Regions from separate parts of the Celerinatantimonas yamalensis genome, predicted to be linked through region 1. Evidence: riboswitches for the same ligand, from Rfam matches in the RefSeq annotation. Region 1 holds a riboswitch; the other holds the start of a gene.
The links. Region 1 has a riboswitch for FMN ahead of ABUE30_RS09960 (DMT family transporter). Riboswitches for the same ligand answer to the same signal wherever they lie in the genome.
Positions count from the first base shown of each region.

Region 2: it holds a riboswitch for FMN, as region 1 does, so the genes downstream of both, ribB (3,4-dihydroxy-2-butanone-4-phosphate synthase) here and ABUE30_RS09960 (DMT family transporter) in region 1, are expected to answer to the same signal.

Region 1 covers NZ_JBEQCT010000004.1:36,335-46,343, forward strand. Annotated here, with positions in the region: gene ABUE30_RS09935 (adenosylmethionine decarboxylase) at 1-268, opposite strand, end outside; gene speA (biosynthetic arginine decarboxylase) at 277-2,196, opposite strand; gene speE (polyamine aminopropyltransferase) at 2,219-3,079, opposite strand; gene ABUE30_RS09950 (methyl-accepting chemotaxis protein) at 3,770-5,386, shown strand; gene ABUE30_RS09955 (phosphatase PAP2 family protein) at 5,453-7,771, opposite strand; FMN riboswitch at 8,002-8,156, shown strand; gene ABUE30_RS09960 (DMT family transporter) at 8,283-9,224, shown strand; gene ABUE30_RS09965 (ABC transporter permease subunit) at 9,325-10,009, opposite strand, start outside.
Region 2 covers NZ_JBEQCT010000007.1:230,112-240,120, forward strand. Annotated here, with positions in the region: gene menB (1,4-dihydroxy-2-naphthoyl-CoA synthase) at 1-364, shown strand, start outside; gene menC (o-succinylbenzoate synthase) at 377-1,312, shown strand; gene menE (o-succinylbenzoate--CoA ligase) at 1,386-2,780, shown strand; gene ABUE30_RS14705 (hypothetical protein) at 2,731-2,964, opposite strand; gene ribB (3,4-dihydroxy-2-butanone-4-phosphate synthase) at 3,057-3,707, opposite strand; FMN riboswitch at 3,866-4,015, opposite strand; gene ABUE30_RS14715 (bacterioferritin-associated ferredoxin) at 4,180-4,371, shown strand; gene ABUE30_RS14720 (DUF342 domain-containing protein) at 4,368-6,011, opposite strand; gene ABUE30_RS14725 (DMT family transporter) at 6,680-7,549, shown strand; gene ABUE30_RS14730 (methyl-accepting chemotaxis protein) at 7,979-9,607, shown strand.

The sequences.
Region 1 (10,009 bases):
GTCCGTGGTCACTAATAAATTGCAACGCTGCATCCACCAATGTGGTGGTGCCACAGGTGAGCATCAAAAAGCGGTTATCCCAGACAAATAGACTGGACTCACTTAATAGATACGCATCACATTGCTCATTACTGACAGAGGATATAATATCGGCTCGGGCTCGCTGGACAATACGTTGCCAGTATTCCCGCCCCAGAGCGCGCAACGAGGCGACTCCGGGGCGCATGACAATTTCAATCTTTTTCTCTGAACCTTCAAAAAACATCATAGCGCCCTCTAAAAATCTTCCAAATAAGTATATCCGCGCACGCCGGCTTCTAATTCTGCCAAAATAGCGCGTTGCTGCGATTTGTCGATATGTTTGCGAACCAATTCTCGATAAGTTCTGACAAAACTGTCGCTGCTCAGATTGACATAACCGAGTACATCTTCGACGGTATCTCCAGGGGTGATCTGATCGATAATCAGCTCACCTTGTTCATCCAATTGGATAACCGCTGAGTCTGTATCACCAAACAGGTTATGCAGATCGCCCAAAATCTCCTGATAGGCGCCGACCAGGAAAAATCCCATCATATATGGATTTTGCGGATCCCAGGCGGGGACGGGCATCGTCGGTTCAACCCCCATTTCATCGACATATTGATCGATACAACCATCGGAATCGCAGGTGATGTCGAGCAGCACTGCGCGGCTTTGTTCGACTCGATTCAGATGTGACAGCGGTAAAATCGGAAAAACTTGATCGATCCCCCACGCATCTGGAAGGGACTGGAACAGTGAAAAGTTGATAAAGAACTTGTCAGCTAGACGCTCACGTAACTCATCCAAAATAGGCTGATGGCTACGGTTATTCTCGTTAAGACGCTGTTGTAACTCATAACAGATCCGCAGATTTAGCTGTTCTCCCCAAGCCCGTTGATGCAAGCTTAATAAGCCCAGATTGAACTGTGCATGCACTTCTAATAGATCGTTTTGAATGTCGTGGTAGATTTCAACTAATGCCCGCTGGTCATCACGCAGGTTGAGTTCTTGCCAGGCATGCCACATGTTTTCGAGAAGCTGCGGCGAATCTTCTGGCGGCGCATCTACTTGAGCGGGGTAATAACGCTCAGTACCCAGTACTTCGGTGATTAAAACGGCATGATGGGCACTCAACGAGCGACCTGATTCGGAAATGAGTTGAGGCACTGGTTCTTCGTACTGCGCGCAGATATCGCCGACGCAGTAAACGATATTATTAGCATACTCCATTAGCCCATAATTCATCGAGTTGTTGCCTTGGCTGCGCGAACCATCATAGTCGACGGCCAAGCCACCACCGACATCTACGCATGCAATCGGTGCACCGAGTTTGCGTAGTTCACAGTAAAAACGTGCTGCTTCACTCACGCCTTGGCGAACATCACGAATATTGGCAATTTGTGAGCCTAGATGAAAATGCAATAGTTGCAAACTGTCGAGCATTTTTTTGCTGTTCAGTTCATCGATGACCTGTAGGACTTGGGAGGCTGCCAGACCAAATTTAGATTTTTCGCCGCCACTGGCTTGCCATTTTCCTTTACCTTGCGAGGCAAGGCGTGCTCGCAAGCCTAAGCGCGGGGTCACTTTGAGTTTTTTCGCTTCAGTGAGCACCATATCTAGCTCAGAGAGTTTTTCTAAGACGATGTAAACTTGGTGGCCGAGTTTTTCACCAATCAGAGCAAGGCGAATATATTCACGATCTTTATAACCGTTACAGATAATCACTGAACTGGCTTGCTGCGCCATCGCAAGCACTGCCATGAGTTCAGGTTTACTACCGGCTTCAAGGCCTAATTGGCGATTTTGTTTAGCCGCTTGGCTGCTTAAAATCTCTTCAACGACACTGCGTTGTTGATTGACCTTGATCGGGTAGACGGCCAGATAACGATTATCGTATTGATAGTTATCAATGGCTTGATTAAAGGCGTGACAGAGCGTGTCGACGCGATCATGGAGGATCTGTGGAAAACGCACCAGAGCCGGTAGTGAAACGCCTTGTCGAGTCAGTTCATGGGCGAGTGATTCCAGCGCAATCTGATTCTCAGGGCGATGACGATTTGGGCATACGACGACTTGGCCATGCTCATTAATATCGAAATAACCTTGGCTCCAATACGCAATGTTGTATTGTTGGCGGCTTTGTTGCGCTGTCCAATTTGGGTCTGTGACCACGATATTATTCCTTCAAGGTAAGTTAAACAGTTGCCAGAGCATCGACCAAATAGCGAGGAAGTGCAAAACTCGCTTGGTGAATCGCTGGGGTGTAGTAACGGGTCGCAAGATTCGCCCGGTTAAAACGCTCAGTAATCACATCAATGCTGAGTTGATGCAACGTTTTGTTATCGCTGCCCCAGGCAAATGTCATTACCCCACCAATATAAGTCGGGATAGCCGCCGCGTAAAATGTGCAATGCTCGACATAATGGCCTAAGCGTTGGTAAGTGGTTGTTACTTCGTCAGGCTGCATAAATGCTACCCCATTCTGGGCAACTATCACGCCACCGGGTTTGAGGCAGCGCTGACAGCCTTGATAAAATTCAGAGCGAAAGAGTACTTCCCCAGGACCGACAGGGTCGGTACAGTCTGAAATAATGACGTCAAAGCGCTCATCAGTCGTATTGACAAATCGGGCCCCATCATCAATAACGAGGTTGACTCGAGGATCATCATACGCGCCATTGGAGTGGTTCGGCAGATAGGTTTTACACATTTCGACCACGGCGTTATCAATTTCAACCATGGTTATGCTTTCAAGACTTGTGTGCTTGACGACTTCACGTAACATCCCGCCATCACCGCCACCGATGATCAAGACACGCTTAGCTTGTCCATGAGCCAATAATGGTACGTGGGTCAGCATTTCGTGATAGATAAATTCATCTCGTTCAGTGGTTTGAATAATGCCGTCTAATGCCATCACGCGGCCAAAGGTGGCATTTTCAAAAATGATCAGATGCCATTGTTCGGTTTTTTGCTCAAACAAGATGGTATCAATATCAAAATACTGTCCATAGCCGCTGTGAAGCGTCTCGAAATAACGTCGGTTATCCAACATGTTGGACTCCTTCATAATAGTTGGGAATTGAACTGAATTGAGTATTGATCGCCAGTGAGTATGCGGCGATCAAATTGCATTCTCAGCTACCTGGAAAACAGACTGTAAGCATCTATATATAGAAAGCAGCAGTTGCCATAGGAATGTCAAGCAATGTCGACCGTTGTGTGATGGGTACAAGATCACATGTGGCGCAAAACAATTGGGTTTTGGATGGGCCATGACGAATGGTGAAACGAGTGTTGTCTGTCTCATACTTAAAACCTGTTATCCGTGTGAGTTAATCATTGCCCCACACGGCTAATGCCTTGAGAACCATAAGAACCTTTCAATCAATGAAGTCATTTCGCTAAACGCTGCGATTAAACACTATTTTAGGCGTTGATCGCAATTATTAATGCGATCGTTTTTAGTCTGTTTTTTGCTGTTTTTACCGATTAAGATGAAGTTTAGATATAACACAGTATCTCATGCTCATGAAGCGAAAAACTTAGTGCTACTGATAAATGTTTTTTTTCAATTAGTTAGCTTTTAATTAACATTTTGTTTTGAATTAATATAGGTATCATAGATATAGATCACATTATTGCTGCTAAATTAAAATATATAGATCATCGAATGCCAACATTGATAAAAATATATTTTCAATTTATTCATATAGTTATATATAAAAACAGGGAGTAATTTCTCATGATATCGGTTTTTTTTCGTCGATTGCGTTTAACGTCGCTATTCTCATTGTTTAATGCGATGTTAATTATACTTCTCGTTGTGGGCGGCTATGTGGCTATCCAACAGCTTGAAAACCAAATTAATTTGTTTCAAAAAACTAATCTTTCTCGACAAGTCACGATTGTCGGTAAAATGTTAGCTGCAACTCCAGATGATCTGGCTGCGAGCAAGAGTATGTTAAATGCTGCCAGATGGGGAACCAATGACAGTGGCTATTTCTTCTTAGCCAGCCCTGATGGCAAACGTCTTCTGTTTTATCCACCTGATCATAAAAGAGATAATCAGCCTATATCGAATATTAAATTAGTGGGTGGTGGTACGATGCATAGCGCTATTGCCGAGGTTAGCCGTAGTAACCAACCGCGGTTGATTGAATATAATTACACAAATGCTAATAATGGTGAGAAGGGGCTCAAAGCGACCTATCTTTATCCTCTTGGACCTAATAAACCAGTACTGGCAGCGGGCTCTTATTTAGATATGGCGCATCAACTATCGGCTGAGCTGAAGATAGAGATCTACAGCGGCATTGCTTTGTGTGCGGTATTAGTATTTTTGGGGATTGTATTGTTAAGTCAGCACGTCAAACAACGCCTCAGCCAGCTTCAAACCATGATTCGGCGTTTGGCTAATGGGGATTTTCGCCAAAGTGCTCAACTTGATGGCAACGATGAGTTTGCCCAGCTCTCAAGTTATTTAGAAGAGTGTCAGCAAACATTGAATCACTCGATTCGCCAGCAGGTACAGATGAGCGAACAAGTTAGTCAAGAATCGCAACGCATTGATCAACGCCTTAGTGAGACCAACAGTAGTGTGACGCAGTTGCTCCGCGAGGTGGAATTGGTTGGCAGTGCCATGGAGGAGATGGCTGCGAGCGTGCAACAGGTGCATGTGAATACTGAAGAAACTGCCCAGCAATCTGATATCACTCGTCAAGATGGCGAGAAAGGACAAACCTATATTACTGCCGCTATTCAAGAGATTGGACAACTGGATAAACAGTTGCAAGAAGGCAATGACGACGTGCAATTAGTCAGTGACGGCGTTAGTTCCATTCAGAGCATGGTTGACACCGTTCATGGGATCTCTGAGCAAACTAACTTGCTGGCCTTGAATGCAGCGATTGAAGCTGCCCGCGCAGGGGAAAGTGGTCGAGGGTTTGCCGTCGTGGCTGATGAAGTGCGTGCATTGGCGGCGCGCACCCAAAAAGCGACTGATGACATCGCGCAGATGATCAGCCAATTGCAGCAACAAGCTCAAGGCGCTGTCACTGGTAGTCAGCAGAGTATCGGAATTGGCCAGAAGTGCCATGAAGTGGTGGGCTTTGCTGGCGATCAATTTAAATCGATCATCCAAGACATTGTTGAACTCAATACTCGCAATAGTGAAATTGCTGCTGCTACATCTGAACAAGGGACCGTGGCGCAGTCGATCAGTGAAAATGTCAGCACATCATTACATAATCTGCAGTTGATCGGCGGACAGCTACATAAAATTGCTGATAGTAGTGAAACTCTTAGGAAACAGATGGATCAATTAGATTTGAATCTTGGTCAGTATCAGTTGCGCGCTTAAGCTCTCTCCATTTGGCGTGTTAAGCAAAAAAGCCTTAGATAATCTAAGGCTTTTAATTTGTGTGTTTTAATCAAAGTCATTGACAATGGTCACCGTGACGGTGTTGCCTGAGTAAGCCAGTGTGGCTTTGTAGTGGCTGTTATTATTGACGTCACTCACGGTGATGCTTGAGGCATCAAACCCACCGACTATTTTGCGCGCACTGAGCAGAGTATAGGTCGTGGTTTGGGTCGTTACTGGAATGGTCAACTGTAATTTGCCATTGTTTAGATAGATCCCGTTATTCGCGACAATGCGGGCGTAATCGGTTAAGTCTAACGCGAGCGTACCCTTATCTTGAACGAAATCAGATACCGTCAACGCGCCTTTGCTACTATCTTGATTACCTGCAGCAATTTGTACTTTAACGGTGCCATCCGTTTGATAGAGGGTATTGTTGCCAAACGCAGTGACTGATCCAGCGACCAGTGTTCCACCTTCGAGTAAGGTGCCGCCACTGTAGCTATTATTACCTTCTAAATAGAGCGTTCCAGTGCCATCTTTAAGTAGACGACCGGCTCCTGAGATGTCGTTGCGCCAATGATCAACGGCGTTAAATCCACCATTGTTGGCATCCATATAAACATTGACGTTACCATTAAAAGCACCATAGCCGTCGGCGGCAGCTACTAAGTTGAGCCGTCCCCAGCCGTGAGAGTCATCAATAACCGGATAATTCGAAGCAATTTCAGTGGTCGCTAAGACTGCACGGCGCTGCTGATCGGATAGGTAAGGTAAGCGACTTTTTAACAGCGCTTCAGCGCCTTTAGGCACTTCGGTACCTTTGAGTGGTTCATTCAATGGGGTAAAACCGTAGGTCATATATTTGAGATACTGTTTCTTAAATGCCGCGTGGTTACCATAGGGATCGTTAGCTGGATCGCTATGCGCATATTGATAGACATTATCTGACCCAGTAAAGCCTGCATTAGTGGCTTTGGTTGCAAAATAACTGTGTGCTTGCGTTAATGCGTTATCAATGGCGGTGTTATTGGCTGAGTCATTGAGCATGGCTGCTGTTACCGCTAACGCCATAATTCGCCCACCAATGACATCTAGGGGGGAGTGCATTCCGGCGACAATACGGTCTTCACCTAAATCACCAGCTCGTGCCACCATCTCGGCAAAACGTTCAGGAATAGCATACGCATAAGTCAAACCACGGTCATATGCTTCGGCGGTATGGCCACTGGGGAAGGCCCCATCTTTACCGCGGGCGGACACCCATGCGCCCGACCCACTATATGCTGCCGTTGAGTTACTCCCATTGAACCCGTCATTGCTATAGCTGGTGCCTGACTTCACATAAACATTTTTGCCAGCACAGAGTAGCCCAGTTAATGGTGTGACAACGGGATTCGTGGGCTCCTCAAAATACTTGACCACGGAGTTGCCTTGCAAATCGTAACAAGTACGCTTGGTTAGATCCGAAGCGGATGAGGTATCAAATGTGGGGACCTTGTAAGTGGTTTTATCTAAACGCCATGGACGAGGGGATTCGAAGTGATATTTCGGTGCTTCGGTTGATGCACCATAAGCTGCAACAGTATCGAGTAAGGTGACAACCGCATCGAGATTTGGTGCGGTATGCTGGCCATAATTACCACCATCAGCTAAGTTGTTATCCATTAAATGGTTTGAGTTGGTGATGCTAATGACTGTTCCTTTCACGGTGACTTGATCGCTATCTTGTGTGGCGCGATTGGCGTCATTGCCTTTTACTTTGTAATCAGATGTCGCGTTGGCGCCGCTTCGGTAATCCGCAGCCAATGGGCCTAAGCCCGTAATGATGCTATAGCCTTTATTGCGCTGATCATCTAAGTACGCATTGATTTGCGCAATAGCTGTGCTGCGATCAACATCAGCCGTGGTTTCGCCCTTTTGTTTTAAGGTGGTGACATAATCAAAGTTTTCTTTCCAAACGGTCGGATTTTTGATGGTCGCATTGCTAAAATCGGTCACAATTGCTTCTGCCGTTGACGAAGTTGCCCCGCCTACCACGCCTGTATCTCCATTCGTTACTGTCAAATTACTTGAGCCATTGCTTGCCCAAGTTGCATCACCTGACGACCAAATTTTATTAAAACCACTTAAGATTTGTAAAATAGGGTTCTGAGTGGGGTCAAAAGCAACTGTATTGTGCTTGTCATTGGTGGTTTGGATCTGACCATCAACAACCGCAATATCGCCAGCGGGCAACTGTGGATCAGCAATGTGGTTGGTGTAGGCTAAACCTTTTGGCATATCAGGTTTATGTAATTGATGATGATTGTCTAGGTTACAAGCTGATAGCGCCAGCGCGAGAGTTGTCACAGTGAACAACTGCATACGGTTATTTTTTAACATGAGTTTGCATTCCATTACAAAAGTTGACATAAAATCAAAAAAAAGCGCCTTCAAAGTAGCAACTAAGTGTGACTGCTAGATGAATTTTTTTGTTTAAATATCAAACTGTAATAATAGTTATAACAACTATGTGGCGTTCATAGAGAAACCGTTCTATCACGTTGATGTATTGCAGTACTTGCTTTTCTTCGCAGAGCAAATTAAATTAATAGCTGTCTAATTTGACAATTATCGAACTTCGGGGCGGGGTGGAACTCCCCACCGGCGGTGATTTTGCCCGATGCAAACAGCCCGCGAGCGCTTTGGTGAGTAAAACCGCCAAAGGTCAGCAGATCTGGTGAGACTCCAGAGCCGACGGTGATAGTCCGGATGAAAGAAGATCGACCAAGCAACCTGTTTACAACGACATTTATTTGTACGTTTTCCAGTGGTGTGCTCCGATGAGGAGTGTGCCTGTTTGGCTATCCAATCATCACCCCTGTACATCTTATTTAAGTGGAGTAAAACCAAGATGGCAGGAATAGTCTTTATTATGATCGCGTGCCTGACCTGGGCATTGGACACCTTGATTCGTTATCCTCTGCTCGGACAAGGCTTTAGCACCTTACAAATCGTCTTATTTGAACATCTCACGTTAGTGTTAGTGACTTCACCGCTATTATGGCGCTATCGGCATCATTTTATGCAGATGAATAGCACGCAAAGTGCCGCGTTGTTTTTTATTGGCGGGGTCGGTTCGGCGCTGGGTACCTTAGCATTTACCCAAGCTTTCCATTATCTCAATCCAACCATTGTGATCTTGTTGCAAAAATTGCAGCCGTTGGTGGCGATTCTACTCGCGAGCTGGTGGTTAAAAGAGCGTATTCACGGCTATTTTATTCGCTGGGCGGGTCTTATATTACTAGGCAGTTTAGTGATGATTTGGCCTGATGTTCGCCACCTTGCACAAGCAAACTGGTATTACGCTAATAGTACCCCTGATATTATTAAAGGCTACAGTTATACCCTTTTGGCCGTACTTGCTTGGGGGGTGGCGACGGTGTGTGGTAAGTACTTGGCAAGTGAGAAGATGCCTGCAAATGCGATTATGTCAGGGCGTTTTGCTACGGGGTTGATGGTTTTGCTGCCGTTGGCTTTGCTCTATCCGGCCAGTGTACAGCCGATGGCTACACTCTCTTTGGGCAAGTTAGTGATGATGGCGTTATTAAGTGGCTTGCTGGGAATGTGGCTCTATTATCAAGGGCTGAAGCGTATTCCAGCACAACTTGCTACGTTGGCTGAGCAAACTTTTCCGGTATTCGCTGCGATAATTAATTGGTTATTTTTAGGGATGAGCTTATCCAGCTATCAGATTGCTGGGGCATTACTGCTGGTCCTTGGCAACATTGGTTTGCGCTTTAAAGAGATGCATCTACCCGTGCAACCTGGCACGGCATCACTCAACCAAGCTTGAACATTGATAAAAAGAGGTGCGGTGCGATTGCCGCACCCATCGATGCAAGCCAAAAGGTATCATGAGATACCTTTTTGAGATATAACTCAACACGATTTGGCTAGCTTAATTGCTGAGGATAATGCTCTGGCGTGGTGAGCTGTTCATCGCGCTGCGAGGCTTTGATCGATTGCTGCCGACGTTTTTCAGCGCGTGACATAATCCACCAAGCGGCCAGTGTCGCCAGTGATACAACTACTACGATAAGCGTTGCTAAGGCATTTATTTTTGGGCTAACGCCCATACGAACGCTGGAAAAGACCGCTATTGGCAACGTCGTTGCTGAAGGCCCTGAAACAAAGCTAGCGATGACTAAATCGTCAATTGACAAGGTGAAAGCGAGTAGCCAGCCGGCGATAATCGCTGGAAAAATGCTCGGTAACGTGATCAGTACAAAGACCTTCCATGGCGGCGCACCCAGATCCATGGCGGCTTCTTCGATAGAACGATCGACTTCGCGCAGGCGAGAGCTAACGACTACATGCACATACGAGGTACAAAAAGTAACGTGGGCAATCCAGATGGTCAAGATGCCGCGCTCAGCAAACAAGTCAAATACCTGCCCCAAAGCGATAAACATCAGTAGCATCGATAGTCCCATGATCACATCGGGCATCACAAGCGGTGCGGTGATCATAAATGAGAAGGCGCCTCGACCAGGAAAACGCTGTAATCGTGCGAGTACAAATGCGGCGATTGTTCCAAGTACTACTGCGGTGCTGGCAGATAACACCCCGATGGTTAAG
Region 2 (10,009 bases), on a different contig from region 1:
TTGGGGTGCCAGTTACATGGCCCGTTTAGTGGGTCAGAAAAAAGCCCGTGAGATTTGGTTCTTATGCCGAATGTACGATGCCAAAGAAGCGCTCGATATGGGGCTGGTCAATACAGTGGTCCCACTGGCAAACCTTGAACAAGAAACTGTCAAGTGGTGTCGTGAAATGCTCGCCAATAGCCCGATGGCGCTACGCTGCTTAAAAGCAGCTCTAAATGCCGATTGTGATGGGCAAGCCGGCCTTCAAGAGCTTGCGGGTAATGCCACGATGTTATTCTATATGACCGAAGAAGGGCAAGAGGGACGAAACGCGTTTAACGAGCATCGCACCCCTGATTTTAACCGCTTCACCCGCAACCCATAACCGGCTCCAGTCATGCACCATTGTCGTCCTTGGCAGTTGCAAGTTTGGCTCTATCAACAGCGCTGGCACTGCCCATGGGCAACACAGTTGACTCACCGCCGAGGCCTGTATTTAGCACTGCAAACTCCCTTTGGTAAGCAATGCTGGGGCGAAGTGGCACCACTGCCGAAATTTAGCCAAGAAAGCCTGCGGGATTGCTGGCGCGCATTACTGTCGCATCTTAATCAACAACGTGTCGCGCCGCCCGCCGCATTAGCGTGGGGAGCCCTCTGCGCCAATCGCACCTATCCGCAGGCTATTGCGCCGCTATCTGCGCCTTACCCACTGCTACAAGGCAGTGAAGAGACGATATTGTCCCATCTTCGCCTTTGGCCTCAGCCCCTCACCCGCGCCAAACTGAAAGTGGCCCGAGGCGCAACATCTGACGAACTGGCGCTAATTAAAACGATCCACGCGCACTATCCAACCCTTCGGCTACGCCTAGATGCAAATGGCGGATGGACACGCCGACAGGCACGCACATTTATCGCGCAGCTGCCGATGGATGCCATTGAGTATATTGAGCAGCCCTGCCAAACGTTAGCTGATTGCGTATACATCGCGCAGCAAAACCGCTGCCCTATCGCGTTGGATGAATCACTACAACGGGAGCCCGTAACGCACTGCGATCTACGCCACATCAGTGCACTAGTCATCAAACCGATGCTGCTAGGTCATAACACGGAACACTATTGCCAGTTAGCCCAGCGACTTGGTTTAACGGTGAGTATCAGCTCGAGCTTTGAGAGTCCCTTGGGCTTAGCCCATCTGCGTGAACTTGCCACAACATACCATGACACGGCACCAGGCCTTGACACGCTAAGTTATTTTTCAGGATCGCTGCAGCAACGATTAATCCACCAAAGTTATTGGCCAGACAATCCGTTACTGAATTTTGAACAAGTTTGATCTATCGTCAAGACCGTTTCAATCAAATCATAGATACTGACGTTATCTTGGAGTTATCACAAGTCACGCTACCATGTCATCGACACCCTCACCGCTATTAACTCAGTTGCAACAAAGGCCTAATGCACCGTTTATTTTTTTGCCGACACAGGTGTTAAGTTATCAAGACGTCGCCAATCGCGTGTCTAGTTTAATCAATCAACTTGAGCAACATTCTCTCCCCCAAGGCAGCCGTATTGGCTGGGTTTCAACCACACCACTACACGGCATCTTATTACAGCTAGCATGTCTACACGGCGGGTGGGTCTATTGCGCCATCAGCCCACATCTACGCGCAGAGCAATATCAAAGTGCGCTCAAAACACTCGCGCTCGATGCCATCATTTCGCCCACGCAAATACCGCATGTAACAGCTATCGATATCAATTGGGAATCAGCCACTAATCAACCCTCGATTCCCTCTAGTTTACCATTAGCGCGCTGGGTGGATTTGGTTCTCACTTCAGGCAGCAGTGGTCAACCGAAAGCGGTGATCCATTCATGGCAGAATCTCTATTTTAGTGCACTGGGGAGTAATCAGCTGATCCCGATCACCCCCGCCGATTGCTGGTTGGCCTCACTGCCACTTTTTCATGTCGGTGGTCAGGCGCTCATCTGGCGAGCGCTGCTGGCTGGTGCCAGTATCGCTATCAGCTCACCCATATTGGCGAATGACTTAACCCAATACCCCATCAGCCATCTGTCATTGGTTCCGACTCAATTGTATCGGCTACTTAACACGCGAGAATTTAGCCATCGCCATCTGCGGCTACGCCATATTCTAGTCGGGGGTGGGCCTTGTAATGAACAACAACTAAAACGGTGTGATCAACGCGGTTTTATTGCCTATATGAGCTATGGTAGCTCAGAGATGAGTTCGCAAGTGAGTACTCGGCGAGTCGGTGAAGGACGAGGAGCTGGGCAATTATTAGCCTATCGGCAGTTACGTTTGCAAGATGGGGAAATATTGTTGCGTGGCGAAACCTTATCGCCAGGCTATTTTAATGCGGGTCGTATCCAGTCGCTACTTGATTCAGACGGTTGGTTTCACAGTGGTGACTGCGGGCAATGGCAAGGTGAACAATTGGTTGTTTTAGGTCGCCGTGACCATCGTTTCATCTGTGGCGGAGAAAATATTCACCCAGAAGAAATTGAAATGGCATTACTCAACCATCCTGAAGTGACAGCCGCGATTGTCATCGCTCAGCCAGATGCAGAATATGGAATGCGCCCTGTCGCATTTATTCAAAGCAACACAACCATAGGCCTCACCCAATTAGAGGTTTTTTTACAACCGAAATTATCGGCTTTTAAACGACCTGTCCGTTATTTTACCTTACCGCAACAGGCGGGTCTCAAAGTTCAGCGTCAAACGCTCATTAACATCCTGAATCAGCCAACTGACTGTTCCATCGCTGAAATTCTGTGATTGAAATCCATCCTTGTTGATACGCGTGTGATAACGCGCTGCGCGACAGATCTTGTTCAGATTCGCGCTCTTTCACAACAAATTGGCAGGCGCTTTTGAAAAATTGTTCACGAGCTTTCAGATAACGGTCAATATAACCACTTTCAGCAAAGCTTAACGCGGCAGTAGCATGATTCAAATGCATTATCATTCCTCTACTCTCAAAAAATAAACGCTATTTCAATTAACCACGTTTATCTTAATGGCGCAAGCTTTACCAAACATAATTATGTTATTTTAACGTTCTTGGGCCAATTGCTGACGATAAAGGGCAATATCATCAATACTGAGTACTGGCATTTGATGCTTTTTGGCAAAGGTGACAATCTCTGCTAGGCGGGCCATGGTGCCATCAGGATTGGTAATTTCAGCTAAGACACCATAAGGTTTAAGCCCAGCCAAGCGCATTAAATCGACGGTTCCCTCTGTATGTCCACGCCGCTCTAAGACCCCGCCGCTTTTGGCGCTAAGAGGAAACACATGGCCGGGGCGCACTAAGTCATCAGGCTGACAATGATCAGCGATCGCCGTTTTAATTGTGGTGACCCGATCGGCTGCCGACACGCCCGTACTTACCCCCTCGCGCGCTTCAATAGTAATGGTAAATGCGGTTTGATTGTGATTGGTGTTATGAACCACCATCGGTGGCAACTCCAGTTCATTAAGCCGCTCTTGCGGCATACACAAACAGACAATGCCACTACTTTCGCGGATCATCAGCCCCATTTGTGCAGGAGTCAGGTGCTCCGCACTGTAGATCAGATCACCTTCATTTTCTCGATTTTCATCGTCAACGACTAAGACTCCCAGTCCATCGCGCAGCGCGGCTAAAGCAGTAGCAACGCGCTCCATGGATGTACCAAACACAGTTAACAAATTCTGATTCATGCTTATTCCTTATAAATCGTGCTGAAGTGATAGAACCTCGACAGGAGTGATACGCGTGCTCGGGGTTTCTATGACAGCATCAATAGGTTGTAGAATCAGGGAGAGTAAGAAAGCGGCTACAACACAGGCGCAAAATGGCCCAGCACAGTTAGCGCAAATCGACTTCTCTTTCATCCGGACTATCACCGTCGGCTTTGGAGTTTCACCAAATCTGCTGACCTTCACAAGAAATGTGAAGCGCTCGCGGGCTTATTACATCAATGTACATCACCGCCGGTGGGGAATTACACCCCGCCCTGAGAATAATATATGTATTACGCAACTATAATAATAGTTACAAACTTAAGCGCAAGCATGCGCCAAAGACGAATTTACCCCAAATCAATAAATGGTGAATAATTTCTCATCAGTATTGCTAATGAGAATTATTTTTATTAAAATTTAAGGATTAATGTTAGCGAGGGTTATCAGTATGTTTATTTGTTTGTGCCAAGGCATTACCGACAGCCAAATTCGTCAAGCTGTTCGAGACGGGAATATGACATTGGCTGAAGTTCGTCAAAAATTACCGGTCGCAACACAATGTGGTCGCTGTACTCAAAGTGTCAAAGATGTGATTAATGAAGAGCTAGCTCAATCAGCCGATTTCTATGAAGTGGCTTAAAGCGGCGTGAATTTCAACTCGCTATTTTGATAGAGCGTTTGAGTGGGACCATACTCACGATCACTCACGATCTCTTGACCGGCCAGTTTAAAATGAATATTGCCAAACATCTTTTTTTTCACCTTGAGTTGACTATTTGATAAGCAAAGATCAAGCGCTTGCTGATTTGCTGTTAACTCTTCTTCAACTTGCACCAATGATTCATGATGATGGTTAATCGTCGCCGTAATTTTTGATTGCATCTCCACACGTTTCGCCGGATCGGCAATTTTTGCACTCGCAAGCTGTGCATTCATCAGCTCATCAAGCTGCCGATGTAACTGCTCGTAATGCTGGGTTAAGATGTGTTTGTTATCGTAGAGAGCTTCATAAAGGCCTTCAAGAACCACATAGGTATTCGGCCCAGCTTCACTCCCTGCAACCACGGTTTCAACACCATTACCCGCATAGATCTCACCACCGACCATTAAGCCTCGGTAATTATTCTCATCACCAACGATGACCCGTTGCAAGCTCTTGACTAAACAGTGGTTCAGTTCACGAGTGATCAAAATATCTTTTTCGGCGCTCAGGTGGCTATATTGTGCATTGCGCGCTCGAATACTTCCTATCGCTTTTAATTCACAAGAGAGTTGTCCATCTGGGCGACGGTGACCAATAATCCCTTTTTCCACTAAGATATCACCCCCAGCTTCTAGGTAGGCTGAATCAACATAGCCCAATACATGAATATCCCCACGGGCGATGACTTTCATATCTTCACGCACATCACCGTTGATGATAATTGAACCGGCAAACACCACATGCCCAGTCGCGACATTCACCTCTTTCATGGCTAATAACTCATCAACCCGCATGCCGCGTTCTATCTCCATCGGTAAACCAACCCTTTGTGCGACTAATAGATTGGGATCATCTGCGGATATGCATGCCCCTTCACCGACGACTAACTGTGCATCTTCTCCTGAACGTGATGGCAAAACTTCCCCGTAAATATTTTTGCCATCCTTGCCCTCGGTACAGGGCAATTTACGCATTAATATATCGCCTACTTTTACCGAACACATTTGTCCCAAATTACGCATATCAACTCGGCCATGATCCATGGGTTGAGGTCGCAGTAATCGCTCTTTAGGGGTTTGCACAAGGCGTTTAAACTGAGCATTTTTACCATGTTCAGCGGCACGCCCCAAAGCAATCACCGCTTCCATCCTAACGCCGGGGTCGCTCGCTGATGAATCTTTTAAAAATTGTAACGTCCCTTGGGTTTGTAAACCAAAGCTGACATGATCTTCATGAAGTTTATCGATCAATGCAGGCAGAGTAATATGATGTCCTCCTTGAGCAGTCACAATGATAGCTTTCACCAGCATGCCATCATCAGCAATTTTCAGATCAAGTGATGCGTCAATCCGCTCACCAATCACGAATGGCACATTGCTCGAGTCATCTTGACACCCACGGTTCACATACTCGACTAAATTCTCTAAAGCTTTTCTATTGATCAAGCAATGGGAATAGTCAGACAGTGCCAATGCAGCACCCACCGCTTCAACTGATATCGGCGACTCAAGCTGCGAGGGGATCAATCCAATATGGCGTTGATCGTCCACAAGAATAAAAACATCTGATTTGATCATAAGCGCTACTAGGAAACATCCTTCTAACTCAATGTACTACTACAACAAAGTTTATCAACTATGGCAAATACTGGTTTAATAAGACGTTGGCTACGTCATCTTTTTTATTCAAAGTCTGCTTTGTTAACGACAAATTACAGACGATCTTGAATCATCATTCGTTTTATTGACCCAGTTTAGCTGATACGCGATCACATCGTAAAGGCTACAGAGTGTGATGGGTATTGACTCTAACGATGTAGCTGCTGTTGATTCTTTGCTTTTAAGAGAGATTCAATATCTATTTGAACGTTAGACTACAGTGATGGTCTGTCGCGATAGAGTGATCAACAATGCTCCATGGCTGTTTAAAACCGACTCGTTTAAACGTATCGGTTTTAAATAATAGCGCAGGGCGGGTTTATCCCATTCACGGCAACATGTTGTTACGATAGGAGTCTTCGTATCCGCGCTCTTTGAAAAATCAAGGCGCTGACTGCGAATGTAACGTAATACCGCCGTGCATAAGCCGCTACATTTAAAGACTACAGAGAGGCTATTGTTAACTGTTGCTATTTTTTCAGATGATCCCAGAATCGTCCAGTATTAAAATATGACTATTGGTCTTTCACCTCATCTGCTTTAGACTTCGACGCCATTGCAAAACAACTTTAACGGACTTTACTAACATGCTGCTCTTGTTACTGGTAACTGTTATTTGGGCATTTTCTTTTAGCTTGATCGGGGTGTATTTATCAGGCCATGTTGACCCTTGGTTTTCGGTATGGATACGCATTGCACTCGCAACGATGGTATTTTTACCCTTCATCAAACCCAAGCAGATATCGCTCACAGTGGCCGCAAAGTTGATGGCGATAGGGGCCATTCAGCTCGGTGTGATGTATAGCTTCTATTACCAATCATTTCTATTTTTAACCGTCCCCGAAGTACTGTTATTTACCGTGATGACGCCTATATATGTCACCCTATTTAATGATCTGCTCGACCGGAAACTTCATCGCCACTTCTTTTTTTCAGCACTGCTAGCAACCATCGGGGCAATTGCTATTCGCTATCATAGTGTCAATGAGGGATTTTTGAGAGGACTAGTCATGGTACAGGGGGCTAATCTTTGCTTCGCCGCGGGACAAGTGGCCTATAAACGCTTGCTAGCCAAACAAACTCAGGCTTTAGAACAGAAAAGCGTTTTTAGCTGGTTTTTTATCGGCGCATTGATTGTCTCAAGCATCGAATATTTGTTATGGGGGGACGCCAACAAACTTCCGCAAACAACCTTGCAATGGGGGATCTTAATCTATTTAGGAATCGTTGCCTCAGGATGGGGCTATTTTGCTTGGAACAAAGGCGCGACGCAGGTCAATGTTGGCGCGCTCGCAGTCACCAATAACTTGCTTATTCCAACTGGGATCATTGTCAATGTCATGATCTGGAACCATAATGCTGATCTATTCCGACTATCAGTGGGGGCTATACTCATTATTGCCGCCTTGATTCTCAATCAAAAATGGGCCAAACATCGACAGCATCGACGCAATTAGCTGACAATAGAACTGAAGCGCGATTAACAATCTTGGCGCTGTCCTACATAAGCGACTCTGGCGCAACCCTTAAGTTGTACCAGAGATGTAACCACACACGCTGTATATCTTCACCCCTAAACTTAGTTTTGCCTTTCCCTCCCTGTTTGACAAATTTTCCGGTCACTTTCCTATTACTTACTCTATAACTTTTTATGATCGATACGCTAAGTCACCAGTGAAAAAATAATAACTAATTATTATTTTAACACTGAGGAAACCCTAATTTTTTTTGACACAAATAACAGAAAATCAATCAACTCAAGGCCCTACAGTCGTTAATCTCAGAAGAATAATGGCAATTTAAAAAAAACCGACAATACTTGTAAAAATAACAGCAGTGTCATCGCTTTCTAGCCGATTAGTTGGTTACAAATAGGGAATGTTAATATGAAATTCAACAATATAAGAATTGCATATCGAGCCATAATCAGTTTTGGACTCATTGCAGTCATTTTGACAATTGTGGGTGGATTTTCTATCCAACAGATGCATCGAATCAATGAGGCATCAACCGAAATTGTTGGGAATTGGCTACCTAGTATTCGTTATAATGATAATCTGTTATATCTTTTTAAAGAAATACAAACACTTGATTATCAGCATGTTTTAGAGACAACGCCAGAAGGCATGCAAAAAATTAGTACGTCTATTCAAAAAGTTGCTGAACAAATTACGCAAAATGAAAATAACTATAAAAAATTAATCAACCCCAACTCAGATGAAGAAAAAAGTTTGTTCTCTAGCTATCAAGCCAAAAAATCTCATTATCTAAAAATGCAAACGGAATTAATCGCTTTATCGGAAAAAAATGAAAATAAACAAGCACTTGAGTATTTAAAAACCATGGAGGATGAAGCAGAACAAGTTAATACCAGTCTGAAAAATTTGATCCAATTTAATGACAAAGGCGCGGCTAATGCGTCAACGGTGGGCGACAAACGATATGAATTCTCATTAATGGCTATCATTGCTTGCATTATTGCAAGCTTTGTATTGATGTTGCTGATCGGAATTGTATTCACTCATAGTATTGTCAATCCACTAGCAAAAGCTATCCAATGCGTCCAAATGATTGCCAAAGGCAATCTAACACAGCTAATAGAAATAAACGGTAAAGATGAGCCAGCCCAAGTCATGAGGGCCATGCAAAGTATGCAGCAGCAACTGCGTGAAACAATCAGTCAGATATCTGGGGTATCCTCATCGTTATCCAGTGCATCTACTCAATTAAATCAACAAGCTGAGCAGAATAATCGCGATATGCAGCAACAAGATAGTGAATTACAATCTGCAGCAACAGCCGTTACAGAATTAACTGTTGCGATTGAAGATGTTGCTCAAAATGTCAATTCGGCCTCCGATGCCACAGGCTTAGCTAATCAATCTGTCGCTGAAAGTCTCAAACAAGTCCATTTAACTGCCGAAAGAACCCACAGTGTTGGTGAGATGATTACAAGAGCCAACGATCAGTCTAAATCGCTCAGTCAAAGAGTGAGTGAGATTACCAATGTATTGGATGTCATTCGCTCTATCGCCGACCAAACTAATTTATTGGCTCTGAATGCCGCTATTGAAGCGGCTCGAGCAGGTGAACATGGTAGAGGTTTTGCAGTAGTCGCTGACGAAGTCAGAACACTAGCCCAGCGCACTCAAAGTTCAACCAGCGAAATTGAAGTAACCATTCAGACGGTACAAAATGAGTCCAAAGAATCTGTCGAATTAATGCAGGATAGCCAGCAACAAGCGCAGCAAATGGAAACAAATGCCATGGATACACGCCATAGTATTGACATCATTGCCACGCAAATAGAAGACATTAGCCAACGAACATTGCTCATTGCAAGTGCCGCTCAAGAACAGGCGGCCGTTGCGCAGGAAGTCGATAAGAACCTTAGTAATATCAAAGATATCTCAAGGACTATCATTCAAGGCGCAACAGAAACAATGAGTGCTAGCCGACAACTAAGTAGCTTAGCCGAGCAGCTCAAAGAGAGAGTCAGTCATTTTCAACTCTAAACGGCGAATAGGGAGCGAAAGAAGGAGTCTACTGGGTTGATATGGTTTTAGGTGTTAACCTCGCTTCACAAGCGGTGAAAATGAATAAAGATGAAAGGAAGACAAGCTAAAATTGTTGTTTGAAAAATAGCGCTTAACGCTAACAGAGTTCAGCTGAAGTACAGTACCTTTTGAGTAAGGGCCTTTCTTACGCCTTAAGACATAGCGTATGTAGAACAGTCCAATACCAAGCCGATTCAATAGATCCAAGCGAACCATTAGACAGATATATGAGGATGTGTTTACCAAGTTCTTGATGATCGCCTCATCAGAGCCCACTAGTAGTGACTAAGGGGTAAAGGGAAAGCTGTAAGCTATTTCTCTTTGCAAGCGATCTAACATGGTACAAGTGCCGCACCGTTA